2 regions of the Kitasatospora sp. NPDC036934 genome follow, and region 2 is predicted to be linked to the other one. Evidence: predicted binding sites of a transcription regulator. Region 2 holds the regulator's gene; the other holds the start of a gene.

Region 1 (10,107 bases), on a different contig from region 2:
GACGGCCGGCACCTCGGCCAGGTCCGGCAGGGTCAGCGCCACCACCTGGCGCACCGCCGGCACCCCGGAGGCCGTCCGCACCGGAACCGTCGACACGCCGTCAGGACGCACCGACTGCAAGGCCAGCCGGGGCAGCACCGCCACCCCGAGCCCGGCCGCCACCAGGCCGACCACCGCCGGGTAGTCATCGGTCGCGAAGTCGATCCGGGGCTCGAAGCCCGCCCCCGCGCACAGCTCCACCAGGTGACCCCGGCACTGCGGGCAACCGGCGATCCACTGCTCCCCCGCCAGCTCGGCCAGCCCCACCGGACCACCCCGCCCGGCCAGCGGGTGGGCGGCCGGCAGCAGGCCCACCAGCGGATCGTCCAGCAGCGGGGTGACCACCAGGTCGGACCAGTCGGTGCCGGCCGACAGCTGCTGCGCCTCCAGATTGGCCTCGGCCCGCGCCTCGCGCGGCGAACCGTGCGCGGGCGCCGGCACCGCGGTCGCACCGTCGGACTGCGGGTAGCGGAAGGCCAGCGCGATCTCGCACTCGCCGCCGCGCAGCATCGCCAGCGACTCCGGCGGCTCGGCCTCGACCAGCGACACGCGCACCCCCGGATGGCTGTCCCGCAGGCGGGCGACCGCCGGCGGCACCAGGGTGGAGCTCGCGGTCGGGAAGGAGACCAGCCGCACCCGCCCGGCCCGCAGCCCGGCGATCGCGGCCACCTCCTCCTCGGCGGCGGAGAGCCCGGCCAGAATTCCGGTGGCATGCTTGAGCAGGACCCGCCCGGCCTCGCTGAGCTGCATCCCGCGGCCCGAGCGGACCACCAGCGGGGTGTCCACCGACTTCTCCAGGGCCTTCATCTGCTGACTGATGGCAGGCTGGGTGCACCCCAGCTCGCGGGCGGCGGCGGAGAAGGAGCCGGTGCGGGCGACGGCACGCAGGACGCGCAGGTGGCGGGCCTCGATCATGCCTTAGTTATAAGGCAATCTTTGTATTCCGCAAAATCCTACTGATAGTTGAAGCCTGGAGCACCACCCCGAGCGAGCGAGTCCCCCCCTGAGCCGAAGAGGAGCGCCGACCGTCGACACCGGGCCAAGAGCGCCCCGGAGGCGAGCGGGCGAGCAACACAGCCGGAGGCCCGGCCCGCCACCCCGTGCGGGGTGCGGACCGGGCCTCCGGTCAGCCGTTCGGCCTCAGTGCGAGTGGCCGTGGCCGCCGTGCGAGTGGCCGGCCTCCGGCTCCGTCTCCTTCTTCTCCACCACGAGGGTCTCGGTGGTGAGCAGCAGGGAGGCGATCGAGGCGGCGTTCTCCAGGGCGGAGCGGGTGACCTTGACCGGGTCGATGACGCCGGCCTTCACCAGGTCGCCGTACTCGCCGGTGGCGGCGTTGTAGCCCTGGCCGGCCTCCAGGTCGGCGACCTTGGAGGTGATGACGTAGCCCTCCAGGCCGGCGTTCTGGGCGATCCAGCGCAGCGGCTCGTGCAGCGCCTTGCGGACCACGGCGACACCGGTGGCCTCGTCACCCGACAGGCCCAGGCCACCGTCCAGCACCTTGGCGGCGTGCACCAGGGAGGCGCCACCGCCGGCGACGATGCCCTCCTCGACCGCGGCACGGGTCGCCGAGATGGCGTCCTCCAGGCGGTGCTTGCGCTCCTTCAGCTCCACCTCGGTGGCGGCGCCGACCTTGATGACGCAGACCCCGCCGGCCAGCTTGGCCAGGCGCTCCTGCAGCTTCTCGCGGTCCCAGTCGGAGTCGGTGCCGGCGATCTCGCCCTTGATCTGGGCGACGCGGCCGGCCACGGCGTCGGCGTCGCCGGCGCCCTCGACGATCGTGGTCTCGTCCTTGGTGATGGTCACGCGGCGGGCGCTGCCCAGCACGTCCAGACCGGCCTGGTCGATCTTGAGGCCGACCTCCTCGGAGATGACCGTGCCGCCGGTGAGGGCGGCCAGGTCGCCGAGGATCGCCTTGCGGCGGTCGCCGAAGCCCGGGGCCTTGACGGCGACGGCGTTGAAGATGCCGCGGATCTTGTTCAGGACCAGGGTCGACAGCGCCTCGCCGTCGACGTCCTCGGCGATGATCAGCAGCGGCTTGGAGGTGCCGGACTGCAGGATCTTCTCCAGCAGCGGCAGCAGCTCCTGGATGGAGGAGATCTTGCCCTGGTGGATCAGGATGTACGGGTCCTCGAGGACCGCCTCCTGGCGCTCCGCGTCGGTGACGAAGTACGGCGACAGGTAGCCCTTGTCGAACTGCATGCCCTCGGTGAAGTCCAGCTCCACGCCGAAGGTGTTCGACTCCTCGACGGTGATGACACCGTCCTTGCCGACCTTGTCGATCGCCTCGGCGATCAGCTCGCCGACCTGGGTGTCCTGCGCGGAGAGGGACGCGACGGCGGCGACGTCGTCCTTGCCCTCGATCTCGCGGGCGACGGACAGCAGGTGCTCGGAGACGGCGGCGACGGCCTTGTCGATGCCCTTCTTCAGGGCGGCCGGGCCGGCGCCGGCGGCGACGTTGCGCAGACCCTCGTTGACCAGGGCCTGGGCCAGCACGGTCGCGGTGGTGGTGCCGTCACCCGCTACGTCGTTGGTCTTGGTGGCGACCTCCTTGACGAGCTGCGCGCCAAGGTTCTCGTACGGGTCGTCCAGCTCGACCTCACGGGCGATGGTGACACCGTCGTTGGTGATGGTCGGAGCACCGAACTTCTTGTCGATGACGACGTTGCGGCCCTTGGGGCCGATGGTCACCTTGACGGTGTCGGCCAGCTTGTTGACACCGCGCTCCAGCGAGCGGCGGGCGTCCTCGTCGAACTGCAGGATCTTCGCCATGTTCCCTATTCCCTCGGGGCTGCGGCCGACCGGCCGCCGAACTACGTGAACCAACGACCACGCCCCGGGCCCCTGTCACTAGGGACACGGATCCGGGGCGGGTCGGAACGACTTACTTCTCGATGATGGCGAGAACGTCGCGGGCGGAGAGGACGAGGTACTCCTCGCCCTGGTACTTCACCTCGGTGCCGCCGTACTTCGAGTACAGGACGATGTCACCGACGGCGACGTCGAGCGGCAGACGCTGGCCGTCCTCGAAGCGGCCCGGGCCGACGGCCAGGACGACGCCCTCCTGGGGCTTCTCCTTGGCGGTGTCCGGGATAACCAGGCCGGAGGCCGTGGTGGTCTCGGCGTCGAGCGGCTGGACCACGATGCGGTCCTCGAGCGGCTTGATGGCAACCTTGCTGCTGGTGGTCACGTCCGAGCTCCCCTTCGGAGATTACGGGGTTGTCTAACGGGTAGTGGCGAACCTGCGGGTCTGCCGTCGCGGGGGTCAGACACACGTCTTCGCATTAGCACTCCCCCAGTGGGGAGTGCCAAGGACGACCATAGGCCGCCGTTAGCACTCAGTCAACCAGAGTGCCAACGACGCGCCCCCGGGGCTCGGGCTGCGGATGAGTAGCCGTACTCATGTGCGGCGCCCGGACCGGCGGCCAGACTCCTGCCATGACCTCGATCCCGATGCGCGTCGGCCCGTCCCGGCTCAAGGACGCGGCACTCGCCCTGCTGGCACTGCCCCTGCTCGGGGGCGTGCTCCCGTTCGTCGTCTTCTACTTCGTCGCCTGCCTCGGCAACGGGCCCGGCGCCGGGGACGACGGGGACGGGCGCGGGTGGGCGTTCCTGGCCTACGGGATGATCGCCGGTCCGGCGGCCGCCCTGGTGGCGGGCGTCGTCGTGGCCGTGCGCGGCTGGCGCTCCGACTACCGGATCCTGTCGGTCGCCGCCGCGCTCTCCCCGTTCCTGGTGCCCGCCGTCCTCTCCTCGGGCGTCCTGTGGCGGTGAACCGCCCGCACCGCCGCCGACCGGTCAGAATGGCCCGGTGGACACCGAGAACCTCCAGCCCCTGCTGACCCCCGAGGGTCAGGCCCTGCTCGCCGAGCTGCGCGAGTTCGCCCCCGAGGAGGAGCTGGCGCTGGCCACCCGACTGCGGCGGGAGCACCCGGCGGAGCTGGTGTCGGCGGCGTTCGGGCAGGCGCGGCTGCGGCAGCGGGCCCGGGCGAAGTTCGGGGCGGACGCCGACCTGATGTACTTCACCCCCAACGGGGTCGAGCAGTCCACCCGGCGCAGCGTGGCCGAGTGGCGGGCCCGCCGCTTCGCCGAGCTGGGCGTACGGCGCCTCGCGGACCTCTGCTGCGGCATCGGCGGGGACGTGCTGGCGCTGGCCCGCGCCGGGATCCACGTGCTGGCCGTCGACAAGGACCCGGCGGCCTGCGCCGCCACCGCGGCCAACGCCGCCGCGCTGGGCCTGTCCGCGCTGGTCGAGGTGCGCTGCGCGGACGTCGCCGAGGTGGACGTCACCGGCTACGACGCGGTGTTCACCGACCCGGCCCGGCGCACCGCGCGCGGCCGGGTGTTCGACCCTGAGGCGTACGCCCCGCCGCTGTCCTGGGCGATCGAGGCCGGCCGGCGGACCCCGATCGGCGCCCTGAAGGTCGCCCCGGGCATCCCGCACGAGGCCGTCCCGGCGGACGCCGAGGCCGAGTGGGTCTCCGACCACGGGGACGTCAAGGAGGCGGTGCTCTGGTTCGGCACCGGGGCGACCCGCCCGCACCGCGCCACCCTGCTGCCGCACGGCGCCACCCTGACCGGCGGCGACCTGCCCGACCCGCCGGCCGGCCCGGTCGGGCGGTACCTGTACGAGCCGGACGGCGCGGTGATCCGGGCGCACCTGGTGGCCGAGGTGGCCGGGCAGGTCGACGGCCGGCTGATCGACCCGAAGATCGCCTACGTGACCTCGGACCGGCTGGTCGCCACCCCCTACGCGCACGCCTTCGAGCTCACCGACGTGCTGCCGTACAACGTCAAGAAGCTCAAGGCGCTGCTGCGCGAGCGCGGGGTCGGCACGGTGGTGATCAAGAAGCGCGGGATGGCGATCACCCCGGAGGAGCTGCGCCGCCAGCTCAAGCCCTCCGGCCCGGACACCGTCACGGTGATCCTCAGCCGTACCGACAACGGGCCGCTGATGATGCTGGGGCAGCCGGTCGGCTGACCTACGAGGCCGGCGCCTGGACGTAGTCCTCCAGCCGGGCCACCGAGAAGCCCTGCTCCTGGATCCGGGCCAGCAGGTCCGCGAACATCTGGGTCATCGTGGCGCCCTTGAGCTCCTTGGGGCCGCGGAAGTGCGCCAGGATGATGTCGCCGGACTTCAGCTTCTTGTCCCCCGCCTGGTACTGCATGTCGTGGATCTGCATCGACTCGCGCCAGAGCACGATCGCCCGCGGCCCGCACTGCTGCACCGAGGAGTTGAGCGTCGGGGTGTTGGCGCCGTCGCCGAACGGCGGGCGGAACAGCAGCGGGGCGGTGCCGTACTGCTGGGTGAGCGCGGCCTGGTCCTCGCAGACCTCGGACTTCTGCTTGTCCGCCGACAGCTTGCTCATCACCGGGTGGGTGACGGTGTGGTTCTGGATGTGGTTGCCCAGCGCCTGGAGCGGCTTGAAGTAGCCGTAGTCGTTCTTGACGATGTCCTTGGTCAGGAACATCGAGATCGGCACCTTGAGGTCGGTCAGCATCTCGACGAACTTCGGGTCCTTCTCGGCGCCGTCGTCGATGGTGATGAAGACGACCTTGTCGTTGGTCTTCACATCGCTGAACACCGGTACGGTGCCGGTGCGTTCGAGCTTGATGGGCTTGTCGGCGGGCGGCGCGGGGGCCGGGGCCAGCGGCTTGAGGTTCCACTTCGCCCAGGCCGCGGCGTCGCCCTGGGCCGGGACCGCGCCGGGCGTGGTGGCCGCGGCGGTCGGCGTGCCGCCCCCGGCGGGCCCGGCCGCCGACGACGCCGCCGTGCTCGCGGCCGGTGCGGCGGCACCGCCGCCCCCGTTGTCGCCGCACGCGGTGGCGAAGGCCAGCAGGGCCAGCGCTCCCGCCGCGTACGTCCTGGTCCTGCTCAGCCCGTCCCTGTTCACCGCAGCGCGCTCCCGGTCCCGTCCAGCCTTCTCTCAGCTATGCACGGTAGCGGCCGCGGCGGCGGTTCCCGTCCACGCCCTACTCGACGTGCTCGCTGATGAAGGACCAGCGGTGCACCGGGCGGCCGAGCAGCTCGGCCGGCGGGTCGGCGACGGCCGCGAACATGTCGGACCGGGGCGGCTCGCCGCTCCACCAGGTGATCAGCAGCACCCGCTCGCCGGGCGCGGAGAGCAGTTCGAGGCGTTCCAGCCCGGCCGTTCCGCGCAGTCCGGCCAGCGCGAACTCCCGCACCCAGGCGGCGAGTTCGGCCCCTCGGCCGTCCGCCGCCCGGGCCTCCCACATCGCGGCGACGGTCACGCGGCGCCGCCGCCGAGGGCCTGGTAGGCCTGGCCGTGGACGTCGCCGTGCCCGGTCACCGCGGGGACGTGGACGTCCGTCACCGGCAGCGAGGAGTCGGCGGACAGGTCGAAGGCGGAGGGGGCGCGGTCGCGCCACACCATCTCGGAGCCCAGCGCCGCCACCATCGCGCCGTTGTCGGTGCACAGGCCCGGGCGGGGCACCCGCAGCCGGATTCCCGCCCGGTCGCAGCGCTGCTGGGCCATCTCGCGCAGCCGGGAGTTGGCCGCGACGCCGCCGCCGATCATCAGGTGGTCGACGCCGTTGTCCTTGCACGCCTTGACCGCCTTGCGGGTGAGCACGTCGGTGACCGCCTCCTGGAAGGAGGCCGCGACGTCGGCGATCGGCACCTCCTCGCCGGCCCGGCGCTTGGCCTCCACCCAGCGGGCGACGGCGGTCTTCAGGCCGGAGAAGGAGAAGTCGTACTCGGGGTCGTTCCTGCCGCTCAGGCCGCGCGGGAAGCTGATCGCCTTGGGGTCGCCCTCGCGGGCCGTCCGGTCGACGATCGGGCCGCCCGGGAAGCCCAGGCCCAGGACCCGGGCGACCTTGTCGAAGGCCTCGCCGGCCGCGTCGTCGATGGTCGCGCCGAGCGGGCGGACGTCCGTGGTGATGTCCTCGCTGAGCAGCAGCGAGGAGTGCCCGCCGGAGACCAGCAGAGCCATCGTCGGCGAGGGCAGCCGACCGTGCTCCAGCTGGTCGACGCAGATGTGCGAGGCGAGGTGGTTGACCCCGTACAGCGGCTTGTCCAGCGCCCAGGCGTACGCCTTCGCCGCGCTGACGCCGACCAGCAGCGCGCCGGCCAGGCCGGGCCCGGCGGTGACGGCGATGCCGTCCAGGTCGCCGGCCTTGATCCCGGCGGTGTCCAGGGCGCGCTGGATCGTCGGGACCATCGCCTCCAGGTGGGCGCGGCTGGCGATCTCCGGGACGACGCCGCCGAAGCGGGCGTGGTCGTTGACGCTGGAGGCGACCGCGTCGGCCAGCAGGGTGGTGCCGCGCACGATGCCGACGCCGGTCTCGTCGCAGGAGGTCTCGATGCCGAGGACGAGCGGTTCGTCAGCCATGGGGGGTGTCCTTAGGGTCCTTCGGGTCAGTGCTCGGGTGTTCGAGGCGCATCACCAGCGCGTCGATGTTGGCGGGCTGGTAGTAGCCGCGCCGGATGCCCACCGGTTCGAAGCCGTGGCGCTCGTACAGCCGTTGGGCGCGCTGGTTGTCCACCCGGACCTCCAGCAGCAGGTCGGCGCAGCCGCGCCGGGCGGCCTCGTGGATCAGGTCGGTGAGCAGGGCGGTGCCGAGGCCGGCGCCCTGGTGGCGGTCGTCGACGGCGATGGTCTGGACGTCGCCCTCGCCGGCGACGGTCATCAGACCTGCGTAGCCGACGATCGTGCCGTCCGCGGCGGCGGCGACCGAGTAGTGGCGGGTGCCGCCGGGGTGGGCCTCCGCGAGCTCGGACCAGAACATCCCGTGGGACCAGGCGTCCTCGGGGAACAGCCTGAGCTCCAGGTCCATCACCGGCCCGATGTCCCACCAGCGCATCGGGCGCAGGGTGGTGCCGTGGTTCACGCCGGGAGCACCGCCTTGCCCCCCAGGACGGTCTTGTAGCCGGCCGGGACCTGGGCGTCCGGGCGGCGCAGGTACAGCGGCACGTTCGGCAGCAGCTCGCGCCCGCCGGCCAGCTCGGCCGCGGCGAAGCCGGCCAGGGCACCGGCCGAGACGTGCGCGGGGCCGTGGGCGCCCGGGAAGGCGTCCGGGTAGAGCAGCGCGCCGGCGCCCACCGAGCGGGCCTCGGGCGTCAGCTCGGCCGGGCGGTCCACCCCCGGGCCCTCGGTGCGGTTGCCGTCGGCGTCGTACGAGGCCCAGTAGACCTCCTTGCGGCGCGCGTCGGTGGCCACCGTGAACGGCTCCCCGGCCAGGCCCTCGGCGCGGGCCTGGAAGGCGATCGCGTCCAGGGTGCAGACGCCGTGCACCGGCAGGCCCAGCGCGTGGCCGAGCGCGGCGGCGGTCACCAGACCGACCCGCAGGCCGGTGTACGGGCCGGGGCCGACACCGACCGCGATGCCGGTGAGACGGCTCTTGTCCACTCCGGCGGCCCGCAGGACCTGGTCGATCGCGGGCAGCAGCAGTTCGCCGTGGCGCCTGGCGTCGACCTGATGGGTCTCGGCGAGGACGCCCGTGCCGTCATGGACGGCGGCGGTGACGGCGGGGGTAGCGGTGTCGAACGCGAGCAGCAGCACGGGGTCAAGGTTAGACCGACGTTGGGCCGACCGGCTGATCGAGCTGGTGTCCCCCTCAGGAACACACGTACTGGGCGCTGCCGACCCGCCCTGGAGACCTGGCACGATTAGGGCCGTACGAACAGCGGACGGCGGCGGGAGCGGGCACGTGGCGAAGATGGGTCCTGGAGTGGTGGTCACGGGGTTGACCCTGGGGGCCCTGGCGGTGGTGAGCCTGCTGGCCTTCCAGGCCAACGGCGCGCAGGACCGCGCGGGCGGAGCCCGGCCGACCGTCGCCTCGACGTCCACCGGCCCGGCCGCCTCCGCGACGCCGAGCGCCTCCGCCACCCCGACCGTCCCGCCGCTGCCGGCGTCCTCGGGCAGCGGCACCCGGGTGGTCTACTCGGCCGGCAGCCACTTCGTCTGGCTGGTCGACCCGAAGAAGAACCCGCAGGTCACAGCCGCCTTCCCGGTCACCCCGGGCTCGGTCGAGCCCACCCCGGGCAGCTACTCGGTGTACAGCCGCAACCCGAGCGCCACCGGAACGGACGGCCGGCAGATCGAGCACGTGGTGCGCTTCGCACAGCAGAACGGCGTGGTGTTCGGCTTCAGCGCGGCACTGGACGGCGCGACCCCGACCGCCGACCCGAAGACCAAGACCGGCGGCATCCGCAGCGGCCGCGCCGAGGGACAGCTGCTCTGGGACTTCGCGCCGAACGGCGCCAAGGTGGTCGTGATCCCCTGATCCGGGCGCCCTCCGGGGCGGGCCCGACAGGCCCTAAGCGGCCCGGGGAGTACCGGCCTCGGGCTCCTCGGGCTCCTCGGCCTGTCGGGGCCGCGGCTCGGGCGGGGTGGACACCGCCTCGGCGGCCGCGCAGGCGGCCAGCAACGCCCGCATCGGCTCGCCCGGAGCGCGGTGGGCGGACTCTCCGGCCCCGGCGGTGCGCGCGGCGCGCTCCGGGGCGGGGGTGGTGCTCGACATGGCGCCTCCCTAGTTAGGCAGACCTAACCGCAGCACCCATCCCACCACGCCCGGCGCCCCGCCCGCAACACCTTGCCGACAGCCTGTCGGCAAGACGGTGGAACCCGATCGACCGGTGCGGGAGCACGGCTCAGGCCAGTGCGGCCAGCTCCACGCCCGCCCAGCGCCCGCCGATGCCGGTCAGCAGCACCCGGCGCGGGTCGTGGTCCTCACCGGCGGTGTCACCGATCGCCCGCTCGATCCGCACCTCCAGCCGGTCCTCGGACAGCCGCTCGACCTTGCCCTCGCCCCACTCGACCACCACCACCGACTCCGGCAGCGAGACGTCCAGGTCGAGGTCCTCCATCTCGTCGAGGTCACCGCCCAGCCGGTACGCGTCCACGTGCACCAGCGCCGGGCCGCCGACCAGCGAGGGGTGCACCCGGGCGATCACGAAGGTCGGAGAGGTCACCGCCCCGCGGACCTGCAGCCCCTCCCCCAGACCCCGGGTCAGCGTGGTCTTCCCCGCCCCCAGCTCGCCGGAGAGCAGCACCAGGTCCCCCGGCCGCAGCAGCGCGGCCAGCTCCCGGCCGAGCCGGCCCATCCGCT
Region 2 (10,107 bases):
AGTTCCACCTGCTGCCGCGCGACCTCGACATCGAGCACGGCGAGCTCACCCCGAGCCTGAAGATCAAGCGCCCGGTGGTCGAGCGGACCTACGCGGACGCGGTGACCGCCATGTACGCGGGCGCCAACGAGGCCTGAGCCCCCGCTCCCGTACGGCTCACGTGGTCGGGTGAGTCGTACGGGACAATGGGGTCATGCCCTCCGCACTCCCCGACGGCGATCCGGTGCCGTCCGACGGTTCCCTGCCCGCGCACGCCCTCACCGGGCTGGGCGACCGGCCGTTCGGCTTCTACCTGCACGTGCCGTACTGCGCCAGCCGCTGCGGCTACTGCGACTTCAACACCTACACCGCCACCGAGCTGCGCTCCTCCGGGGCGGTCGCCTCGCAGGAGACCTACGCGGACAACGTGGTCGCCGAGATCCGGCTGGCCCGCCGCATCCTGGGCTCCGCGGACCTCCCGGTGCGGACGGTGTTCCTCGGCGGCGGCACTCCCACCCTGCTGCCGGCCCGCGACCTGGTGAGGATGCTCGCCGCCCTGCGCGAGGAGTTCGGGCTCGCCCCGGACGCCGAGGTCACCACCGAGGCCAACCCGGAGTCCGTCGACCCGGCCTACCTCGCCGAACTGCGCGAGGGCGGCTACAACCGGATCTCCTTCGGCATGCAGAGCGCCCGCCCGCACGTCCTCCGGCTGCTCGACCGCCACCACACCCCCGGCCGCCCCGAGGCCTGCGTGGCCGAGGCCCGCGAAGCCGGCTTCGAGCACGTCAACCTCGACCTGATCTACGGCACCCCCGGCGAGTCCGACGACGACTGGCGGGCCTCCCTGGACGCCGCGATCGGTGCCGGGCCCGACCACGTCTCCGCCTACTCGCTGATCGTCGAGGACGGCACCAAGCTGGCCGCCCGGGTGAAGCGCGGCGAACTGCCGATGATCGACGACGACGTGCACGCCGACCGCTACCTGATCGCCGAGCAGGCGCTCAGCGCGGCCGGCTACTCCTGGTACGAGGTCTCCAACTGGGCCACCACCCCCGAGGGCCGCTGCCGCCACAACGAGCTCTACTGGACCGGAGCCGACTGGTGGGGCGCCGGACCCGGCGCCCACAGCCACGTCGGCGGCGTCCGCTGGTGGAACGCCAAGCACCCCGCCGCCTACGCCCAGGCCCTCGCCGAGGACCGCACCCCGGCCCTGGGCCGCGAGGTCCTGACCGAGGAGGACCGCCGGGTCGAGCGCATCCTGCTGGAACTGCGCCTCGCCGAGGGCATCCCGCTGGACCTCCTCACCGCCACCGGCCTGAAGGCCGCCGACCGCCACCTCGCCGACGGCCTCCTCGCCGAGGAGCCCTACCGGCAGGGCCGCGCCGCCCTCACCCTCCAGGGGAGGCTGCTGGCGGACGCGGTCGTGCGTGACCTGGTGGACTGATCGAGGGCCTGTCGTGTTCGCGCGACCATCTCAAGTGCGCGAGCACCGAGGGTCCTACTCCTGGCCCGGCAGGGCGGTGAAGTCGATCAACTCCTCGACCCTGGCCAGGAGTTCGGGCTCCAGGTCCTTGTAGGAGTTCACTTTCGAGAGGATCCGCTTCCAGGCGGCCGGGGTGTCCACCGGCCAGCCGAGGCGGCGGCAGGTGCCCTCCTTCCAGTCCTCGCCGCGCGGGACGGCGGGCCAGGCGGGGATACCGACGCTGGACGGCTTCACGGCCTGCCAGATGTCGATGTAGGGGTGGCCGACGACCAGCACGTTCGCGCCGGTGACCTGGGCGGCGATGCGGTGTTCCTTGGTGCCCGGGAGCAGGTGGTCGACCAGGACGCCGAGGCGGCGGCCGGGGCCGGGGGCGAAGTCGGCGACGATCGCGGGGAGGTCGTCGATGCCCTGGAGGTACTCGACGACGACACCCTCGATGCGCAGGTCGTCGCCCCAGACCCGCTCCACCAGTTCGGCGTCGTGCCGGCCCTCGACGTAGATCCGGGACTCGCGGGCGACCCGGGCCCGGGCGCCGGGGACGGCGAGGGAGCCGGAGGCGGTGCGGGCGGGGGTGCGGGGGGCGGCCGGGGCGCCCGGGCGGACCAGGGTGACCACCCGGCCCTCCAGCAGGAAGCCGCGCGGCACCATCGGGAAGACCCGGTGCTTGCCGAAGCGGTCCTCCAGGGTGACGGTGAACCCCTCGGCGGTCTTCTCGCAGCGCACCACCGCCCCGCAGTATCCGGTGGCCGCCTCCTCGACCACCAGGTCCCGCTCGGCGGGCACCTCGGGCGCCGGCTGCTGCTTCTTCCACGGCGGGGTGAGGTCGGGTCCGTACTGGTGGCTGCGCATACCGGCGAGTCTACGGACGGTCCGTCAGAGGCCCGGTGCGCCCCAGACCGGGAACCAGCGGCTGAGGTCCTTCTCCAGCCGCAGGTCGTTCCCCAGCATCGCGTTGACCTGGAGCTCCAGCGGGCTGTTGCGCCGCTCGCCGCCGCCGGGCATCGGGGCGAAGGGGTAGAAGGTGCCGCGCTTGTAGAGGTAGACCAGGGCCAGCGACTGCCCCTCCGCGTTGCGGAAGCCGACCAGCGAGCAGAGCAGCTGCGGCCCGAAGCCGTTCGCCTCCAGCTCGCTGTTGACCGCGTGCAGGTCGTTCACCAGTTCCGGCAGCTCCTCGGAGGTGTGCCGGGTGAGCAGCCAGGAGTATCCGTAGCCGTCCTTGGAGGCCTCCACCGGGACGCCGCCGCGCTCGGTGTCGGCGTCCAGCAGGGCCCGGACCTGCTGCTCCACCTGGACGAAGGCCGCGCCCTCGACGGCCGCGAAGCAGACCGAGCCGAGCCCGGTGGGGAGGAACCCGGCCCCGGCCTCCAGGGTCAGCGCGGCGGACGGCACGCCGAACAGCTGGTCCAGGTCGGGCTTGACGGGCTTGGTGCGGCCGAACAGGGCGTCCAGGAATCCCACGGCGGTCCTTCCGGGTCGGAACGGGGTCAGCGGCCGAGCTGCTCGGAGATCTTCGCCAGCTGGGCCAGTCGCTTCTCCAGTGTCGGGTGGGTGGAGAACAGCTGGGAGGCGGTCTCCCTGGCGCTCAGCGCGGGGGCGAAGTAGAAGGCGTTGTAGGGCTGCGACTTGCGCAGGTCCTCGGTCGGGATGGCCGCGATCTGCCCGGTGACCTTGGTGAGGGCCGAGGCCAGGGCGCTGGGCCGGCCGGTGAGCTGGGCGGCGGCCCGGTCGGCGGCCAGTTCGCGGTAGCGGGAGAGCAGCCGGGTGAGCAGGAAGCTGATCGCGTAGACGACGATCGACACCAGCGGGATGATCAGCGCCGCGATGGCCGCGTTCTGGTCGTTGCTGTTGCGGTTGCCGCCCATGAACCCGCCGTACATGGCGATCCGGGTCATCGCGCCGGCGAGCACGCCGAGGAAGCCGGCGATGGTCATCACCGCGACGTCCCGGTGGGCGACGTGCGAGAGCTCGTGGGCGAGCACGCCCTCCAGCTCCTCGGGTTCGAGTCGGCGCAGCAGGCCGGTGGTGACGCACACCACGGCGTTCTGCGGGTTGCGGCCGGTGGCGAAGGCGTTCGGCATGTCGTTGTCGGCGACCGCCACGCGGGGCTTGGGCATGTCGGCCAGGGCGCAGAGCCGGTCGATGGTGCCGTGCAGCTGGGGGTACTGCTCCTCGGTCACCTGGTGGGCGCCCATGGCCCGCTCGGTGATCTTGTCGCTGAACCAGAACTGGGCCACGAACAGCCCGCCGGAGATCAGCACGATCAGCGGCCAGGCCCCGCGCAGCAGCGCGATCAGCAGGCCCGTGAAACCGACGTACAGCAGCCCGATCACGAACATCGTCGCGACCATGCGGCCGGTCAGGCCGCGGTCGGGCGCGAAACGGGTGTGCTGGCCCGAGCTCGACATTGCTTGCTCCTCCGTTCGCCGTCGCTTTCGATGCTGCCACCCGGACGGCCCCGGGGCACCACCCGCGCACGCGGAGTGTCGTGCGGCCGTCCGGAACTGCGGGCAGGATCACCCCGGCCGGGCCGTTCCTGCGGTAGGACCCGGGCCGTACACTGGCAGGTACGGTTTTGGCACTCGAGTGTGCAGAGTGCCAGGGTCGGGGCCCTCCTCGGAGCGGCTCGCAGCATCACAGACCGACAACGTGCGAAGACGGAGGTGCGTGCCCCATGGCCGGTGAGGTCCGCCAGCTGGACGACCGCAAGCTCGCCGTGTTGCGCGCGATCGTCCAGGACTACGTCGGGACGGAGGAGCCGGTCGGCTCCAAGGCCCTGGTGGAACGGCACAACCTCGGGGTGTCCCCGGCCACGGTGCGCAACGACATGGCGGCGCTGGAGGAGGAGGGGTACATCCACCAGCCGCACACCAGCGCCGGGCGGATCCCCACCGACAAGGGCTACCGGCTGTTCGTCGACAAGCTCGCCGAGATCAAGCCGATGAGCTCCCCGGAGCGCCGGGCGATCCGGCACTTCCTGGACGGCGCCGTCGACCTGGACGACGTGGTCACCCGCACGGTGCGGCTGCTCGCGCAGCTGACCCGGCAGGTCGCGGTGGTGCAGTACCCCTCGCTCACCCGCTCCACCGTCCGGCACATCGAACTGGTGGCGCTGGCCCCGGCCAAGGTGATGCTGGTGCTGATCACCAACACCGGCCGGGTCGAGCAGCGGATGGTCGACTGCCCGGGCACGGTCGGCGAGACGGTCCTGGCCGACCTGCGCGCGCGGATCAACGCGCGGGCGGCCGGCCAGCGGCTGCCGGACGTCCCGGGGCTGCTGGAGGAACTCCCGGCGGCCTTCGAACAGGTCGACCGGCCGACCGTCAGCACCGTCCTGGCAACGCTGTTCGAAGCGCTCGCCGAACAGAACGAGGAGCGGATCATGCTGGCCGGCACGGCCAACCTGACCCGCTTCGGACACGATTTCCCGCTCACCATCCAGCCGGTGCTGGAGGCACTGGAGGAGCAGGTCGTCCTGCTCCGCCTCCTGGGTGAGACCACGGACGCCGCGATGACGGTCCGGATCGGGCGGGAGAACGCGTACGAAGGGCTGAATTCCACCTCGGTCGTCTCGGTCGGCTACGGTTCGGGCGACGAGAGCGTGGCCAAACTGGGTGTGATCGGTCCGACCCGGATGGACTACCCGGGCACAATGGGGGCGGTGCGAGCGGTGGCACGGTACGTGGGTCAGATCCTGGCCGAGTCGTAGCAAGCAGCCGCCGTCGGAAAACCCGGCGGCGGTGTCCCAGTCGCACTTCTACAGGCGGAACAAGCGGAGCATTTGGTGGCCACGGACTACTACGCGGTACTCGGCGTCCGACGGGATGCGGGGCAGGACGAGATCAAGAAGGCGTTCCGGCGCCTCGCACGCGAACTGCACCCGGACGTCAACCCGGACCCGAAGACGCAGGAGCGGTTCAAGGAGATCAACGCCGCCTACGAGGTGCTCTCCGACCCGCAGAAGCGCCAGGTCTACGACCTCGGCGGCGACCCGCTGTCGCCCGGCGGCGGTGGCGCGGGCGGTTTCGGCGCCGGCGCGGCGGGCTTCGGCTTCTCCGACATCATGGACGCCTTCTTCGGCGCCGCGGCCGGCCAGCGCGGCCCGCGCTCGCGCACCCGCCGCGGCCAGGACGCCATGATCCGGCTGGAGATCACCCTGGAGGAGGCCGCCTTCGGCACCACCAAGGAACTCCAGGTCGACACCGCCGTCACCTGCACCACCTGCAGCGGCGAGGGCGCGGCCCCCGGCACCTCCGCGCAGACCTGCGACATGTGCCGCGGCAAGGGCGAGGTCTCCCAGGTGACCCGTTCCTTCCTGGGGCAGGTCATGACCTCCCGCCCGTGCCCGCAGTGCCAGGGCTTCGGCACCGTCGTGCCGACCCCGTGCCCCGAGTGCGCCGGCGACGGCCGGGTGCGGGCCCGCCGCACCCTGACGGTCAAGATCCCGGCCGGTGTGGACAACGGCACCCGGATCCAGCTGGCCGGCGAGGGCGAGGTCGGCCCCGGCGGCGGCCCGGCCGGCGACCTGTACGTCGAGATCGCCGAGACCACCCACGCGGTCTTCCAGCGGCGCGGGGACGACCTGCACTGCACCGTCACCATCCCGATGACGGCCGCCGCGCTCGGCACCCAGGTGCCGCTGCAGACCCTGGACGGGCTGGAGGAGGTCGACATCCGGCCCGGCACCCAGTCCGGCCAGTCGATCCCGCTGCACGGGCGGGGCATCACCCACCTGCGCGGCGGCGGCCGGGGCGACCTGATAGTGCACGTCGAGGTGCAGACGCCCGGCAAGCTCGACGCCGAGCAGGAGGAGCTGCTGCGCCGGCTCGCCGTGCTGCGCGGCGAGGAGCGGCCGTCCGGCCAGTTCGCGCCGGGCCAGCAGGGCCTGTTCTCGCGCCTGAAGGACGCCTTCAACGGCCGGTAGTCGTCAGCGGAGGGGTGCCGGGGGCTGGTCCCCGGCACCCCTTCCGCGTGTTCCGTTCCAACCCCGGAGGTTCCCGTCATGACCGCGCCCGTCTTCGTCGTCGAGACCGAGCGGATCGCCGCCGCCGTGCCCGGAGCCGTGGTGCGGCTCGACGGCGCGGAGGGGCGGCACGCGGCGGCGGTGAAGCGGCTGGCGGCCGGCGAGGCGGTGACCCTGGCGGACGGGCTGGGGCTCGGCGTGGACGGCACGGTCGCCCAGGTGCTCGGCAAGGACGCGATCGAGGTCACGGTGGCCGCGGTGCGGCGGGAGCCGGAGCCGGCGCCGCGCATCGTCGTCGTCCAGGCGCTGCCCAAGGGCGACCGCGGCGAACTGGCCGTGGAGACCATGACCGAGGTCGGCGTGGACGTGGTGGTCCCCTGGGCCGCCTCGCGCTGCATCACCCAGTGGAAGGGCGAGCGCGGCGCCAAGGCGCTCGCCAAGTGGCGGGCCACCGCCCGGGAGGCGGGCAAGCAGTCCCGCCGGCTGCGCTTCCCCGAGGTGCGCGAGGCGATGACCACCCGGCAGCTGGCGCCGCTGCTGGCCGGGGCCGCCCTGGCCGCCGTGCTGCACGAGGAGGGCGCCGAGCCGCTGGCGCAGGCCGCGCTGCCGGCCGGCGGGGACATCGTGCTGGTGGTCGGCCCGGAGGGCGGGGTCTCCCCGGAGGAGCTGGCCGCCTTCGCCGAGGCGGGGGCCAGGCCGTACCGGCTGGGCCCGTCGGTGCTGCGCACCTCGACCGCCGGGGTGGCCGCCGGGGCGCTGCTGCTGGGGCGCACCGGCCGCTGGGCCTGACCCCACCCGCAACTCCCGTGCGCCCGGCGGGAGTCTGCGGAAAACGGAGCGGCCCGTACCCGCGTCTGCCTACGCTGACCGGGTGACGGACTCCCTGAGCACCTCCGCCGGCGCCTATCTGCGCCACCCCCATCTGCACGGTGACCTGGCCGCCTTCGTCGCCGAGGACGACCTGTGGCTCGCCCCGCTGGACGGCGGCCGGGCCTGGCGGCTGACGGCCGATCACCTGCCGGTGCACCATCCGCGGTTCTCCCCGGACGGGCGGCACATCGCCTTCACCTCCACCCGGGACGGCGCCCCCGAGGTGCACGTGGTTCCGGTGGACGGCGGGCCGTCCCGGCGGCTGACGTACTGGGGCGACGCCGAGACCAGGGTGCAGGGCTGGACGGCAGACGGGCGCCCGATCGCCACCACCGGCGCGGGTGAGCCCGGGGTGCGGCGCTGCTGCGCGCACGCGGTGCCGCTGGACGGCGGCGAGCCGGCCCGGCTGCCCTACGGGCCGGTCGGCGGGCTGGCCTTCGAGCCGGACGGCGACCAGGTTCTGCTGGTGACCGTCAACAACCGCGAGCCGGCCTGGTGGAAGCGCTACCGGGGCGGCCGGGCGGGCAAGTTGTGGATCGGGCAGGACCGATTCACCCGGATCCACGAGGAGCTGGACGGGCAGCTCGACTCCCCGCTGTGGGTGGGCGGGCGGATCGCCTTCCTGTCCGACCACGAGGGCGTCGGCGAGCTGTGGTCCAGCCGCCCGGACGGCTCGGACCTGCGCCGCCACAGCACCGACCCGGACGGCTTCTACGCCCGCAACGCCACCACCGACGGCACCCGGGTGGTCTTCCACCGGGCCGGCGACCTCTGGCTGCTGGACGACCTGGACACCGCCGTCCCGCGCCGCCTGGACGTCCGGCCGGCCGGGTCGCGGGCCGGCCGCCGCCCCCACCCGGTGCCCGCCGCGTACTGGCTGGACTCCGTCGCCCCGGACCGCACCGGCCGGGCCAGCGCCGTGGTGGTGCGCGGCAGCGTGCACTGGCTGACCCACCGGGAGGGCCCGGCCCGGGTGCTGGACGAGACCCCGGGGGTGCGGGCCCGGCTGGTCCGGGTGGTGCCGGGCGAGGACGGCGCCCAGGGCGTGCTCTGGGTGTCCGACGCCGAGGGCGAGGACGCCCTGGAGTACGCCCCCGCCGTCCACGACCCCGAGCGGCGCCGGCTGGCCGCCGGGCGGCTGGGCCGGGTCAACTCGCTGGTGGTCTCCCCGGACGGCAAGCAGGCCGCGCTGGGCGTGCACGACGGCCGGGTGCTGCTGGTCGGGCTGGCCGACGGCGCCGTGCACGAGCTGGACCGCAGCACCGACGGCGAGGTCAGCGGGCTGGCGGTCAGCCCGGACTCGGCCTGGCTGGCGTGGTCCCGCCCGGTGCACCGGATGGGCCCGTACTCGCTGCGCCAGATCGTGCTGGCGAACCTGGCCACCCGCACCGTCAGCGAGGTCACCTCGCAGCGCTTCCTGGACACCTCGCCGGCCTTCACCGCGGACGGCCGCTACCTGGCCTTCCTGTCGGTGCGCAGCTTCGACCCGGTGTACGACGCGCACGCCTTCGGCCTGTCCTTCCCGAACGGCTGCCGCCCCTACCTGGTGACGCTCGCCGCCGAGACGCCGTCCCCGTTCGGCCCGCAGCGGGCCGGGCGCCCGCTCGGCGGGGAGGAGGACGATCCGAAGGCCCGGAAGGCGGACGGTGAGGAGGCGGCGGAGGGGGCCGCGCCGGCCACCAGGGTGGACCTGGACGGCATCGCCGACCGGATCGTCCCCTTCCCGGTCGAGGGCGGCCGGTTCCACGCGCTGCGCGCCGCCAAGGACGGGGTGCTGTGGACCAGGGCGCCGCTGCTCGGCGAACTCGGCGACGAGGCGGCCTCCCTGGACGACGAGCGGCCCCGGCCGGTGCTGGAGCGCTTCGACCTGGGGAAGCGCCGGGTGGAGCAACTGGTTCACGGGCTCGACGGGTTCGTGGTCAGCGGGGACGGCGCCCGGGTGGCCGTGCTGGACGAGGGCGCCCTGCGGATCGTCCCGTCCGACCGCAAGGCCTCCGGCGAGGACGACGAGACCGCCGTCGACCTCGCCCGGCTGCGGGTGACCGTCGACCCGGCCGCCGAGTGGCGGCAGATGTACGCCGAGAACGGCCGGCTGATGCGGGACAACTTCTGGCGCCCCGACCTCGGCGGCCTCGACTGGGCGGGGATCCTGGACCGCTACCGACCGCTGGTCGAGCGGGTCGGCTCGCACGACGAACTGGTCGACCTGCTCTGGGAGGTGCACGGCGAACTCGGCACCTCGCACGCCTACGTCGTCCCGTACGGGCGTTACACCGAGCCGGCCCGGCGCCAGGGCCTGCTCGGCGCCGACCTGGTCCGGGACGGCGAGCAGTGGCGGATCGGCCGGATCCTGCCCGGCGAGTCCTCCGACCCCCGGGCCCGCTCGCCGCTGGCCGCGCCCGGCGCCGCGATCCGCCCGGGGGACGCCCTGCTCGCCGTCAACGGCCGCCCGGTGGACCCGGTCACCGGCCCGGCCCCGCTGCTGGCCGGCACCGCCGGGCAGCCGGTGGAGCTGACCGTGGCCGGCAAGGACGGCACCGACCGGCGCCACCCCGTGGTCGTCCCGCTCGCCGACGAGACGGCGCTGCGCTACCACGACTGGGTGGCCGGTCGACGGGCCGAGGTGAGGGAGCTGTCCGGCGGGCGGCTCGGCTACCTGCACATCCCCGACATGCAGACGGCCGGCTGGGCCCAGCTGCACCGCGACCTGAGCACCGAGATGGCCAAGGAGGGCCTGATCGTGGACGTCCGGGAGAACCGCGGCGGCCACACCTCGCAGCTGGTGATAGAGAAGCTGGCCCGGCGGATCATCGGC

Evidence for each region. The regulator HrcA, encoded in region 2, represses chaperone genes, less so after heat shock. The targets are predictions, from matches to a motif close to TTNGCACTCNGNNNNNCNGAGTGCNAA.
Region 1: the regulator HrcA is predicted to act here: its motif matches at 3,368-3,394, upstream of groES (co-chaperone GroES).

Annotation. Positions count from the first base shown of each region.
Region 1 is NZ_JBVJQR010000007.1:154,334-164,440, forward strand. It holds gene ACZ7BZ_RS12760 (LysR family transcriptional regulator) at 1-954, opposite strand, end outside; gene groL (chaperonin GroEL) at 1,180-2,808, opposite strand; gene groES (co-chaperone GroES) at 2,921-3,226, opposite strand; gene ACZ7BZ_RS12775 (hypothetical protein) at 3,475-3,810, shown strand; gene ACZ7BZ_RS12780 (THUMP-like domain-containing protein) at 3,848-5,017, shown strand; gene ACZ7BZ_RS12785 (polysaccharide deacetylase family protein) at 5,019-5,930, opposite strand; gene ACZ7BZ_RS12790 (hypothetical protein) at 6,010-6,288, opposite strand; gene tsaD (tRNA (adenosine(37)-N6)-threonylcarbamoyltransferase complex transferase subunit TsaD) at 6,285-7,388, opposite strand; gene rimI (ribosomal protein S18-alanine N-acetyltransferase) at 7,381-7,860, opposite strand; gene tsaB (tRNA (adenosine(37)-N6)-threonylcarbamoyltransferase complex dimerization subunit type 1 TsaB) at 7,884-8,558, opposite strand; gene ACZ7BZ_RS12810 (hypothetical protein) at 8,716-9,282, shown strand; gene ACZ7BZ_RS12815 (hypothetical protein) at 9,316-9,519, opposite strand; gene tsaE (tRNA (adenosine(37)-N6)-threonylcarbamoyltransferase complex ATPase subunit type 1 TsaE) at 9,650-10,107, opposite strand, start outside.
Region 2 is NZ_JBVJQR010000004.1:120,868-130,974, forward strand. It holds gene ACZ7BZ_RS07925 (AMP-dependent synthetase/ligase) at 1-137, shown strand, start outside; gene hemW (radical SAM family heme chaperone HemW) at 194-1,423, shown strand; gene ACZ7BZ_RS07935 (DUF3097 domain-containing protein) at 1,478-2,311, opposite strand; gene pspAB (PspA-associated protein PspAB) at 2,336-2,920, opposite strand; gene htpX (zinc metalloprotease HtpX) at 2,947-3,867, opposite strand; gene hrcA (heat-inducible transcriptional repressor HrcA) at 4,134-5,168, shown strand; gene dnaJ (molecular chaperone DnaJ) at 5,244-6,383, shown strand; gene ACZ7BZ_RS07960 (16S rRNA (uracil(1498)-N(3))-methyltransferase) at 6,462-7,211, shown strand; gene ACZ7BZ_RS07965 (S41 family peptidase) at 7,294-10,107, shown strand, end outside.